DNA from 3 places in the Lelliottia sp. CFBP8978 genome. Region 2 is predicted to be linked to each of the others. Evidence: predicted binding sites of a transcription regulator. Region 2 holds the regulator's gene; each other region holds the start of a gene.

Region 1 (4,262 bases), 1.7 Mb from region 2:
AAAATAGTCCGAGAGCGGCCTCCGTGGCTGGTATTTTTGCCAGCCAGTCCGTATAACTATCCCCCTTATTTTCGATCCAGTAGATGATAAAGCCATGATGAAAGATTCGCTCTGCCGCATTATTGCGGGTGAACTTCAGGCCAGGGCCGAACAGGTAGAAGCTGCCGTTCGCCTGCTTGATGAAGGGAACACCGTGCCGTTTATTGCACGTTATCGTAAGGAAGTCACCGGCGGTCTGGATGACACGCAGTTGCGTAACCTGGAAACCCGTCTGGGCTACCTGCGTGAGCTGGAAGATCGCCGCCAGGCTATTCTCAAATCTATCGGCGAACAGGGTAAGCTCACCGACGCGCTGGCGGGTGCCATTAACGGGACGATGAGCAAAACCGAGCTCGAAGATCTCTATCTGCCGTACAAACCTAAACGCCGCACCCGCGGGCAGATTGCGATTGAAGCGGGGCTGGAGCCACTGGCCGATCTGCTGTGGAACGAGCCTTCTCACGATCCAGACACTGCAGCCACAACCTTCATCGACGCTGATAAAGGCGTGGCAGACACCAAAGCCGCTCTCGATGGCGCACGCTATATCCTGATGGAGCGCTTTGCCGAAGACGCCGCCCTGCTGTCAAAAGTACGTGATTATCTGTGGAAGAACGCGCATATCGTCTCCCAGGTCGTCAGCGGAAAAGAGGAAGAAGGCGCGAAATTCCGCGACTACTTCGATCATCACGAACCGATTGCAACAGCACCGTCGCACCGCGCGCTGGCGATGTTCCGCGGCCGCAATGAAGGCGTGCTGCAACTCTCTCTCAATGCCGATCCGCAGTTCGATGAGCCACCGAAAGAGAGCCACTGCGAACAGATTATTACCGACCATCTCGGTCTGCGGCTGAATAACGCCCCCGCCGATAGCTGGCGCAAAGGCGTGGTGAGCTGGACCTGGCGCATTAAGGTGCTGATGCACCTCGAAACCGAACTGATGGGCACCGTGCGCGAACGCGCTGAAGATGAAGCGATTAACGTCTTTGCCCGTAACCTGCACGACCTGCTGATGGCCGCTCCCGCGGGCCTACGCGCGACGATGGGCCTCGATCCGGGCCTGCGTACCGGCGTGAAAGTGGCCGTCGTTGATGGCACCGGTAAACTGGTCGCGACCGACACCATCTATCCGCACACCGGACAGGCCGCAAAAGCAGCGGTCGCGGTGGCCGCGCTGTGCGAGAAATACAACGTCGAGCTGGTGGCGATTGGTAATGGCACGGCGTCCCGCGAAACCGAACGTTTCTTCCTGGACGTGCAGCAACAGTTCCCGAAAGTCACCGCCCAGAAAGTGATCGTCAGCGAAGCCGGCGCATCCGTTTACTCCGCCTCTGAGCTGGCGGCTCTGGAGTTCCCGGACCTGGACGTCTCCCTGCGCGGCGCAGTCTCCATCGCGCGTCGTCTTCAGGATCCGCTGGCCGAGCTGGTGAAAATCGATCCGAAATCGATCGGTGTAGGCCAGTATCAGCACGACGTCAGCCAAACGCAGCTGGCGCGCAAACTCGATGCCGTGGTGGAAGACTGTGTGAACGCCGTCGGCGTGGATCTGAATACCGCCTCCGTTGCGCTGCTGACGCGCGTGGCCGGATTAACGCGCATGATGGCGCAAAATATCGTTTCCTGGCGCGATGAGAACGGCCAGTTCCAGAACCGTCAGCAGCTGCTGAAAGTCAGCCGTTTAGGGCCGAAAGCCTTCGAACAGTGCGCAGGCTTCCTGCGTATTAACCACGGTGACAACCCGCTGGATGCTTCAACCGTTCACCCGGAAGCCTATCCGGTCGTGGAGCGTATTCTGGCAGCCACGCAGCAGGCCCTGAAAGACCTGATGGGCAACAGCGCCAACCTGCGCGATTTGAAAGCGGTCGATTTTACCGACGAGAAATTCGGCGTGCCGACCGTTTCCGACATCATTAAAGAGCTGGAAAAACCAGGCCGTGACCCGCGCCCTGAGTTTAAAACGGCGAAATTTGCCGAAGGCGTAGAAACGATGAAGGATCTGCTGCCTGGCATGGTGCTGGAAGGCGCTGTGACCAACGTGACCAACTTTGGCGCGTTTGTGGATATTGGCGTGCATCAGGATGGTCTGGTACATATCTCCTCCCTGGCCGACAAATTTGTTGAAGACCCCCACACGGTGGTTAAAGCTGGCGATATCGTGAAGGTAAAAGTGCTGGAAGTGGATATGCCGCGTAAGCGTATCGCGCTGACAATGCGTCTTGACGAACAGCCCGGTGAAACCAATGCCCGTCGCGGCAACGCGGGTGGCGGACGCGAGCAGTCTCGTCCGGCAGCAAAAGCGGCCAAACCGCGCGGACGTGAAGCCCAGCCTGCGGGCAACAGCGCGATGATGGATGCGCTGGCGGCGGCAATGGGCAAGAAACGCTAGTCCCGTCACCAGGTTTGCCCGGTAGCCTTACGCTTACCGGGCAAACGCCACTTCCCACTGACATTCGGCATTGAAAGAAATAAATAAGAACGTACTCACTCATTTAATGAGAAAGGATGGAACCGATTGCATATCCATATTTAAACCGTCGGTTATCACTTAGTTAACAAATTAATTATCTATACCTTATTCACCATTTCAATAAATATTGAGCAAGGTCAAACACTGCTCTGATTAATAGCCATATGAACATTCCGTCACATTTTATATATTGCCGATAGAAACCATTCTCATTATCATCAGATCTGTTGATTATTTAACCTTTGGTCAAAGTGGTCTCTATGCAATTCACTCCCGACAGTGCCTGGAAAATTACCGGCTTTGCCCGCGAAATTAGCCCGGCGTATCGTCAGAAACTGCTGTCATTAGGCATGCTGCCAGGCTCTTCTTTCCAGGTGGTTCGCATTGCGCCGCTGGGCGATCCGGTGCATATCGAAACCCGACGCGTCAATCTGGTATTACGTAAGAAAGACCTCGCCTTATTAGAAGTCGAAGCGTTGATCCGATAAATCGCCAGCCGATATTCCGAGTCTAAAACAATGAAAAAATTAACCATTGGCTTAATTGGTAATCCTAATTCCGGCAAGACAACCTTATTTAATCAGTTAACCGGCGCACGTCAGCGCGTGGGGAACTGGGCAGGTGTGACGGTAGAAAGAAAAGAAGGCCAGTTCCCGACAACAGACCATCAGGTTACGCTGGTCGATCTACCCGGCACCTATTCACTGACCACCATCTCTTCGCAAACCTCGCTCGATGAACAGATCGCCTGTCACTATATTCTGAGCGGCGACGCCGATTTACTGATTAACGTGGTGGATGCTTCCAACCTTGAGCGCAATCTCTATCTGACGCTGCAACTGCTGGAGCTGGGTATTCCGTGCATCGTCGCGCTGAACATGCTCGATATTGCTGAAAAGCAAAAGATCCGCATCGACATTGACGCGCTTTCCGCCCGGCTCGGTTGCCCGGTTGTCCCGTTGGTCTCCACCCGCGCTCGCGGGATTGATGCGCTGAAACTGGCGATCGACCGTCATTCAGCTAATACCGATATCGAACTGGTGCATTACGCCCAACCGCTGCTGCGCGAAGCCGAATATCTGGCGCAGGAGATGTCCCGGACCATGCCGCCAAAACAGCGGCACTGGCTTGGCCTGCAAATGCTTGAAGGTGATATTTATAGCCGCAGCTATGCAGGCGACGCCGCAGATAAGCTGGACATCGCCCTGGCGCGTCTCAATCAGGAGCTTGACGATCCGGCCCTGCATATCGCTGATGCCCGCTATCAAAGCATCGCGGCCATTTGCGACGTGGTGAGCAATACCCTGACCGCCGAACCGAGCCGTTTCACTGCGGCAGTGGATAAAATTATTCTCAATCGCTTCCTCGGCCTGCCCGTCTTCCTGCTGGTGATGTATGTGATGTTCCTGCTCGCCATCAATATCGGCGGCGCGCTACAGCCGCTTTTCGATGTGGGTTCGGTGGCTATATTTATTCACGGCCTGCAATGGCTCGGCTACACGCTGCACTTCCCGGAATGGCTGACGATTTTCCTCGCGCAGGGGCTGGGTGGCGGTATCAATACCGTTCTGCCGCTGGTGCCGCAGATCGGGATGATGTACCTGTTCCTCTCCTTCCTTGAGGATTCCGGCTATATGGCCCGCGCGGCCTTTGTGATGGACCGCCTGATGCAGGCGCTGGGTCTGCCCGGTAAATCCTTTGTGCCGCTGATTGTTGGCTTTGGCTGTAATGTGCCATCCGTGATGGGAGCGCGTAC
Region 2 (4,262 bases):
TATGACGTGCGCCGCCACGATGAAATCTTTGCCGCCATCAACGCCGTGACCGAAGCCGGAGCGGCCACCCGTCAGCAGGCGGCGCCTGTCATGCGCGAATACCTTGATGAAGAAGGGGTGATTCAGTTTCTGCTGAAATCTTTCGTCGACGGCGAATGGCGTTTTAACGTCCCTGTGCTGTGGGATCAGTACGCTGAAATCGTTGGCTGGGACCCAGTTACGGCCTGGCCGCACCCTACTCTGTTCATTCGCGGCGGCAATTCACCGTACGTCACCGACGCCTATCGCGATACGCTGCTGGCGCAATTCCCGCAGGCGCGTGCGCATGTGATTGCCGGAGCCGGACACTGGGTACATGCCGAAAAACCAGAAGCGGTGCTGCGCGCGATTCGTCGCTATCTCGCTGATAACGCGATTTGATTAAAAAGTCAGCGACTGGTTGCCAGCTGGCCTCCAGTCGTTGGCGTGCTGGTATCCGTGATGTATGATGTCGCGCTCATCGCCCGGGCAATAGCAGGGCTGCTTGTTTTCCCCCGAAGTCTCTGAATCATGGCCAAAGAACAAACGGACCGCACGACATTAGATCTGTTCGCGACTGAACGTCGACCGGGACGACCTAAAACCAATCCGCTATCGCGTGATGAACAGTTGCGTATCAATAAACGCAATCAGCTTAAACGCGACAAAAGTCGTGGGCTTAAACGCGTCGAGCTAAAACTCAACGCGGAAGCTGCAGATGCCTTAAGTGAGCTGGCCGATGCCCGTGAGATCAGCCGCAGCGAGCTTATCGAAGAGATGCTGATGGCGCAGCTCCAGGCATGGCGCAACAGCCAATGATCGCCTGAAATATCATCCTTTCATCACTTTCATGTAGCACAGAGTGCAGTCCGGGCCGATAGCAGTTTCCGCTGACTTCTCTGTTCTGCTATGATTGCCCTTATCCGTGGACAATTCGTGCCACCATACCATTAAGTTTCAAGAGGTTATTTTACTCATGGCAATCATCGGCATTTTCTTCGGCAGCGATACCGGTAATACCGAAAACATCGCAAAAAACATTCAAAAACAGCTTGGTAAAGACGTTGCCGACGTGCATGACATTGCTAAGAGCAGCAAAGAGGATCTCGAAGGTTACGATATTCTGCTGCTTGGCATTCCGACCTGGTACTACGGCGAAGCGCAGTGCGACTGGGATGATTTCTTCCCAACGCTGGAAGAAGTCGACTTCAATGGCAAGCTTGTTGCCCTGTTCGGCTGCGGCGACCAGGAAGATTACGCAGAATACTTCTGCGATGCACTTGGCACCATCCGCGACATTATTGAGCCTCACGGCGCTGTTATCGTCGGTCACTGGCCAACGGCGGGCTACCATTTCGAAGCGTCCAAAGGTCTGGCGGACGACGACCACTTTGTCGGTCTGGCAATTGATGAAGACCGTCAGCCGGAGCTGACCGCCGAGCGAGTGGACAAATGGGTTAAGCAGATCCGTGAAGAACTGCACCTCGATGACATTCTGAACGCCTGACTGAATGTTGAGGCGCGACATAATTTGTTGCGCCTCATTGATAGATAAAACCGATTAAAATAATTGCTACAAATTTTTAACTTTTATCTCCATACCTGTACAATGTCCCCGGGTTAAAGTGGATGCCATCAGACAAGTTTGTTGGCGATACCACGTTTTTATAAGCATACTTTGCTTGAGACTTGCAGTTTTCATTTAGGCGTGGCAGTTCTATAATGAGACGCATTATCCCAAGTGCATTTTCTGTCACTTCTTATTTGAAGTGAATCGTTTAGCAACAGGACAGATTCCGCATGACTGACAACAATACCGCATTGAAGAAGGCTGGCCTGAAAGTTACGCTTCCTCGTTTAAAAATTCTGGAAGTACTGCAAGGTCCGGACAATCATCATGTCAGTGCGGAAGATTTATACAAACGTCTGATCGACATGGGCGAAGAGATTGGACTGGCGACCGTTTATCGCGTCCTGAACCAGTTCGACGACGCCGGGATTGTCACCCGTCATAATTTTGAAGGCGGAAAATCCGTTTTTGAACTGACGCAACAGCATCACCACGATCACCTTATCTGCCTCGATTGCGGCAAGGTGATTGAATTTAGCGACGACTCTATCGAAGCACGCCAGCGTGAAATTGCCACGCGCCATGGCATCCGCCTGACCAACCACAGCCTGTATCTCTACGGCCACTGTGCTGAAGGCGATTGCCGCGAAGAAGAGCACGCGCACGAACCGAAATAATCGCATTTTCATACTCTGAGCCAACCTGACGGTTGGCTTTTTTTTGCCTGTTATAAGACAAAAAGCCCGGTAAGCTGAAGCTTCCGGGCACTTTAGAGCGCGAATGATCTGGCGCGACGTGTTACCGACTGTTGTTGCTGCGGATCTCCTGCCAGATGCGGTCGCAACGCTTTGCCACTTCCTGATCGTTACCCGTTTTACGCGCCTGAATACACGCCTGGTAATCCAGCACGCGAACGTTTTCCTGCGTCGCAAACTGCTCATGCGCTTTCTCTTTTTTCAGCACATTCAGTACGCTCTGGCAGGCTTCGATCTTCTCTGGCGAGCCTTCTGCGGTATTGATACAGGCGCTGTAGGCCTCTTTAAGACGCGAATCTTCTTTAGGTGCCTGGGGCTGTGCGCAGCCAGCCAGTGCCGACGCCAGCGCCGCCACACAGATAATTTTTTTCAGCATAGCCGTCTCCATTCCGGCGAGGTGGGGGGAACACCTCGCCGGCGTGATTATCAGAAGATAGTGAACGGTGCGATGACCATAAATTTCACGTCACGCTCATCCTGGAAGATGTTGCCGTAACCGCCCGCGTAGCTTGGAATATCGGAGTGGTTGTCGTACTGGGTGAAGTGCAGTTTGAACATCGTGCCCTTCGCGCGGCCATCCTGCAGGGTATAAACTGCGTCGAGGCTGTAAGAGGACTCTTTCAGACGATAGTTCGGGTCGTAGTAAGCATCCGGCGTGGCCATATCCGCTGGTTTTGCGTCCCAGGCGTAGGCATAAGATGCCCCAACCGCCCAGCCCGGCAGATTCCAGTTCTTCAGGTCATACATCGCGCCAAAGAAGAGCGCTTTTTCACCGTCGGCGTTGAAGTCAGAGCGGTTATCCCACCAGATATCCAGACGACCGTTTGAAGAGGCGTAGGTTGGGGTCATACGCTGCAGGAAGTAGCCCTGCTGCCCTTCCGCCTTGACGTAGGTTCCTTCGAGACGTAAATCAACCTGGCCAACTTTATAGCCAAAGGTCAGGGCCTGCAGCCAGGCGGTGCCGTCATACAGATCGTTCACGCCGCCATCGCTGACTTTGTCGCGCGTGCCGTAGAACTGATAGCTGGTGGTCAGCGGGCCGCCGACAATATCAAATTTGTAGCTCGCCTTGGCAAAATACTGATCGACATAGCCTTCTGCCTGACCGAACGCGGCTTCCAGCACCAGATCATTTTTGAAGTCATACTTCGCGCCGAGCGAGTGCAGATATTCGACTTTGGTCTTTTTATCGTTCTGATAGAACTTGTCCATCTCGATGTGCCACGGCGCTTTATATTCGTTGGTCCACATATAGGAGAAGCTCAGCGCGCCTGCATCGCCGTAGTCGAAATTAGCTCCGGCTTCTGCCCCCTGGTATGTACCCGGCATGAAACTCCAGTGCGGCGCTAATAACGTCTGACCGGTTGGCTGAATATAACCGCCGCGCGCCCATACCGGACCGTATTTAAATTTAGCCGCCGCTTTATACAGGCTAATGCCGCTCTTATCGCCGGACCAGTCTTCTTTATACGCTTTATTGCTGGACGAGAACGCAATTTCGTTCGGGTGCGCGCTATCGCCATTTTCGGCCATTTCAATGGCGGTAAAGGCCGCAATATCAATACCGAACATATCGGCGGCATAGCCGGACTGGAAATCCAGATTGGCGTTCCAGGTGGAGTGAGAAAGGTTGGTTTTGTATTTGTCTTCAGTGACGTCTTTACGGTCACGTTCACGCTGCCAGTAATAGATACCGCCCGTGAGTGTAGAATCATCAATAAATCCTGCCGCCTGAGCCTGCGGAGCAGCCATAAAGCCTGACATGGCTGTCACACCGGCAACAGCCAGCGCCAGCGCACTACGTTTGCCACTGAACGTACGCATAGATTGTTCCTCTTTGACGAATTAAAACGCCTTAAACGGCGAAAAGCTAAAAAGACCTAAATGGTCAGGGGTAGTCAGAAATACCCTCGAATTAA
Region 3 (4,262 bases), 1.3 Mb from region 2:
GGCCCTGAAATCGGGCAGCGTTTCAACACCGACAGCTACGGCGTATATGCCGGCGTTTTGCGCACCGAGGCCCGGGCGCGGTCCAAAATTCTCTCATCACAGCTTTTCAATAATGAAGTGGTGGCGGCCAGTCCGTCGCTGTCGGTCAATACCGCTGAAGAGCTTCGCAACGCCCGAGTGTTGTTTCGCCAGAGTGACGCCACCCTCGACAGCGTGCAAAAGCGCTACCCAGACCTGAAGTTTCGTTCGCTTCGACTGGTTGCCAGCAGTGAAGAGGCCTTTCGTTTACTCAGCGAGCATAAAGCCGACTTCTACATTAATGATGCCAGCGAGATGGAAAATACCCAGCGCTACTATCTTCTCTCGCGCCCTTTCCCGGAGCTGCGTATCCCCGTGGTTCTGGGGTTCAGCCCGGAGCTGCGCGACCTGCGTGAAAAAGTGAATGCGTTTATTGGCGAATGGTATCGCAGCGGAAAAATGCGCAACGCGCTGGAAGAGAGCAAACGCGACTACCTTTTAAGCCGCATCACTATTTCACCAGAAGAACAGGCCTGGCTCGCCAGCCATCGCCTGCAGGTCTGGCTTCCCAAAAACGAGAACTTTGCGCCGATTATCTGGAAAGATAGCCGCGGTTATCAGGGTACTGCCATCAACATGATCCACGACATGCGCGAGCTGCTGGGAATGGAGGTGGATGTTCATTTTATTGATAATTATACAGAAGCATTGCAAAAACAGCGCTGGCCAATCCGTATGGTGGATGTTGCTGAAAACAGAGATACCGGACATGCCGCAGGCCGTATCGGCCCGGATGCCGCCTGGCATAACGTCTATTACAACCGAATCAACCAGCCCTTTCTCTGGGATGAAGAGAGTATTCGCAGCCAGCGCGTGGGGGTACTGGCGGGTTCGTTCTCCGGACAATATTTACAGGCGCGATTTGGCAACGATGTCGTGATTGTTGAACAACGCGGTATTAACGAACTGATCGACGCCATCGACAACAACAAGATTGACTATATTCTGGGCGATTTGAGTTCACTGGAATCGAGGCTTCGCGGCAACGAACTGTTTCGTGGTGTACTCAAAGTGGCCGGCGTCACCCGCAGTGAATTTGTGATCGGCCCGTGGGTAGAGCCAGACCATCCTCTGTTTCATCTGCTGACGCAGGCGCACCGGCTGTCCGGGTTCCGCACCCAGCTTGAGCGTTCCGGTGATCAAGAGTTCTTCCCGGCGTTGACGAAAAACACCTTAAAAGTGATCAGCGTTGTGCTGCTCATCACCGCGCTGTTTAGCTCAGGAATGCTGGTGATGATGCGACGCCATATCAAAGAAAACCGGCTGGTTAACCGCAATATCGTCCAGGCGCTGGAGAAGGTTAATCGGGCCCACGATGACGAGACCGGCAGCCATATTCAGCGGGTGGCAAAATACTGCGGCATGATGGCCCGTGAACTGAATTTGTCGCGCAAAATGATTAGCGAAATCGAACGCTTTGCCTCGCTGCACGACGTGGGAAAGATTGCGGTTCCGGATCGTATTCTGCGCAAGCAAGGCCCGCTGACGGAGCAGGAATTCAGTGAGATGAAACTGCACACCACCAAGGGATATATGATTATCCAGGGGCTTGGGCTGGGGCCGGTGGCAGAAAATATTATCCATTTCCATCACGAAAAATGGGACGGAAGTGGCTATCCCGAAGGACTACGCGGGGAGAATATTCCGCTTGAGGCGCGCATTCTGGCGTTAGCCGACGTCTATGATGCGTTGCGGCAAAAGCGGATCTATAAGCCAGGTTTTAGCCATGAGCTGGCGTGCGAAGTTATCCTCGACGGTACCGGAAAACACTTTGACCCGCAGCTCATCGCTCTCTTCCGTCAGCATCATCTTAAGTTTTGTATGATATTCGACAGTCTGGCCGACTAACTTATGCCGTTGAAAAGAGAAAGGGAAAATCCTCCGGCTATTCGAGGCATTGTGCTCCTCAACAGGCGTTAGGATAACGTGTCCCCCTCCGACTCAGAGCAAATTATGAAGAGATTACTCGTTGCTGGCTTACTTTTGCTGCTTGCGGGCTGCAGTGTCACCCGTCAGGCGGAAGTGAGTCATACCGATGCGCCAAACGGGATCGTCAGGCTTAACTACGGTCAGGCGATGCTGCAGAACGCCCATTATGATGCCTATGTGACCAATGGGACGGCCACGCGTGAATGTCAAAGCATGGGATATGCGACGGCCTCGTTTTACGGGCAACCCATCAAAACCTGTAGCATTTTCAGCGGTTCGGTCTGTCTGAATGAAAGCGTCACTATCCAGTATAAATGCCTGGGTTACGCCGTGAACCCTTCAGCGACGCAAGCCTGGTATTAATCCTGTTGCTGCCAGATGCACACTGGCAGCGCATTCAAATAAGAAACAGAACAATTCTCATTAATTTAATTATCACTGCCAATGCGTTTTATTCCCATTCGTATTTTTAATAATTAATATATTTATTTTACCTTTTGCAAATAATTAAATAACAAATTATAGTGACGCTTCTCTCGGCGATGAAATAATGAATGGAGCTGCACCATGCTGAAAACTGAAATGATCGATAAGCTCAACGAGCAAATGAACCTTGAGCTTTTTTCATCCCTGCTTTATCAACAAATGAGTGCCTGGTGCAGCTATCACAGCTTCGAAGGTGCGGCGGCTTTCCTGCGCCGCCATGCGCAGGAAGAGATGACCCACATGCAGCGCCTGTTTGACTACCTGGCTGATACCGGCAGCCTGCCGCGCATCAACCCTGTCGAGTCGCCGTTTGCCGAGTACACCTCTCTGGATGAACTGTTCCGCGCGACCTACGAACATGAGCAGTTAATCACTCAAAAAATTAATGAGCTGACCCATGCGGCTATGATGAGTCAGGATTATCCGACATTTAATTTCCTGCAGTGGTATGTTGCAGAACAGCACGAAGAAGAAAAACTGTTTAAATCAGTTATTGATAAATTATCTCTGGCAGGAAAATCAGGCGAAGGTCTTTACTTTATTGATAAAGAACTTTCGACCCTCGATACCCAGAATTAATTTTTTCAGGGTGTCATTCAGCTGACACCCTTTTTTTAGCGCGTTAATGGCGACAGATTTTACTTTCGTGCGTCGAAAATCCCTCTTCAACCGGAATAAACTTGCCTCGCGCAGCAAGGAATGTCACCAACTCCCCCGCCGACATATTTTCAGCCGAACAGGTATGAAAGCGCGCGTTGTTTCCAAAGCGTAAATCAATAGCCTGAATCAGACTCTTTTCGGTGTACTGTTCGCCGGACTCAAGCATCATATTGAGCACATCGTGCCCGTGGATTGACGTCATAACCCCTCCCATTAAAAGGCACAGGCTAAACGCTTTGACCCGCAAACACATTGCGCTGGCACAGGTTTACATGCACCCCGCACAGCTGGTACAGCGCCAGTCATGAGGATTGATCGCCTGATAAAAATGACGATAGCTGTCAGTCTCAAGCGGTATCGCATTTTCAAAGAACAGATCGGTTAACCAGTCGACGTTTTCAATAATCCAGTCATCTTCCGTTAATCCCTGGGCATACAGTTCATCTTCCGGATCGATGATATTGTAGATAGCCCACGTCCCCATATCCTTTTCCCGTCGCGGTTCCGGCAGCTCAAGCGCCTGCCCGTTCCAGCGAATGATCCAGTGTCCATGGCATAACAGATTACCTGAACGACTCCATGCCGCAGTAAATGGATTCTCCCCTGCCATCAGCCTCTCACTTTTGTTGATTATTTATCGTGAATGTTTAAGGTACGCCTGATTTTCACCCTATAACATTGCCCTTATGAAGTAGGCAAAACCCTCAAAAGTATCAGCCACTTGCCCAAAGGGAATCGCGCTCAATAAAGTGTATAAATATCATTACACCTGTTGTAACGCTGATTTGACGAAGACCCCATTTTCCCTTACTCTGCGCCGCAGATTGGGTTGCGATTTGTTGTCGTGGTAGAGGAAAGCGTGAAGAACAGAACTCTGGGAAGTATTTTTATCGTTGCGGGCACGACAATTGGCGCAGGAATGTTGGCGATGCCATTGGCTGCGGCTGGCGTCGGCTTTGGCGTCACGTTGCTGCTGTTAGGCTGTCTGTGGGCGCTTATGTGTTATACCGCATTGTTGCTGCTCGAAGTGTATCAGCACGTCCCGGCGGATACCGGGCTGGGCTCGCTGGCTGCGCGCTATCTCGGTCGCTACGGCCAGTGGATCACCG

Evidence for each region. Region 2 encodes Fur, which represses iron uptake genes when iron is present. Its sites were predicted from a motif close to ATAATAATGAGAACNACTATCAA; they were not measured.
Region 1: feoA (ferrous iron transporter A) is a predicted target of Fur. The motif match lies at 2,703-2,725, and genes of this name have one in related genera.
Region 3: ftnA (non-heme ferritin) is a predicted target of Fur. The motif match lies at 2,409-2,431, and genes of this name have one in related genera.

The regions. Positions count from the first base shown of each region.
Region 1 covers NZ_CM188253.1:4,080,421-4,084,682, forward strand. Annotated here, with positions in the region: gene greB (transcription elongation factor GreB) at 1-7, shown strand, start outside; gene SOM82_RS19255 (Tex family protein) at 95-2,425, shown strand; gene feoA (ferrous iron transporter A) at 2,767-2,994, shown strand; gene feoB (Fe(2+) transporter permease subunit FeoB) at 3,025-4,262, shown strand, end outside.
Region 2 covers NZ_CM188253.1:1,318,219-1,322,480, reverse strand. Annotated here, with positions in the region: gene ybfF (esterase) at 1-420, shown strand, start outside; gene ybfE (LexA regulated protein) at 550-837, shown strand; gene fldA (flavodoxin FldA) at 995-1,525, shown strand; gene fur (ferric iron uptake transcriptional regulator) at 1,819-2,265, shown strand; gene chiQ (ChiQ/YbfN family lipoprotein) at 2,387-2,716, opposite strand; gene chiP (chitoporin ChiP) at 2,770-4,167, opposite strand.
Region 3 covers NZ_CM188253.1:2,637,730-2,641,991, forward strand. Annotated here, with positions in the region: gene SOM82_RS12475 (HD domain-containing phosphohydrolase) at 1-1,926, shown strand, start outside; gene yecR (YecR family lipoprotein) at 2,032-2,370, shown strand; gene ftnA (non-heme ferritin) at 2,575-3,072, shown strand; gene SOM82_RS12490 (YecH family metal-binding protein) at 3,116-3,355, opposite strand; gene SOM82_RS12495 (PM0253 family protein) at 3,422-3,763, opposite strand; gene tyrP (tyrosine transporter TyrP) at 4,013-4,262, shown strand, end outside.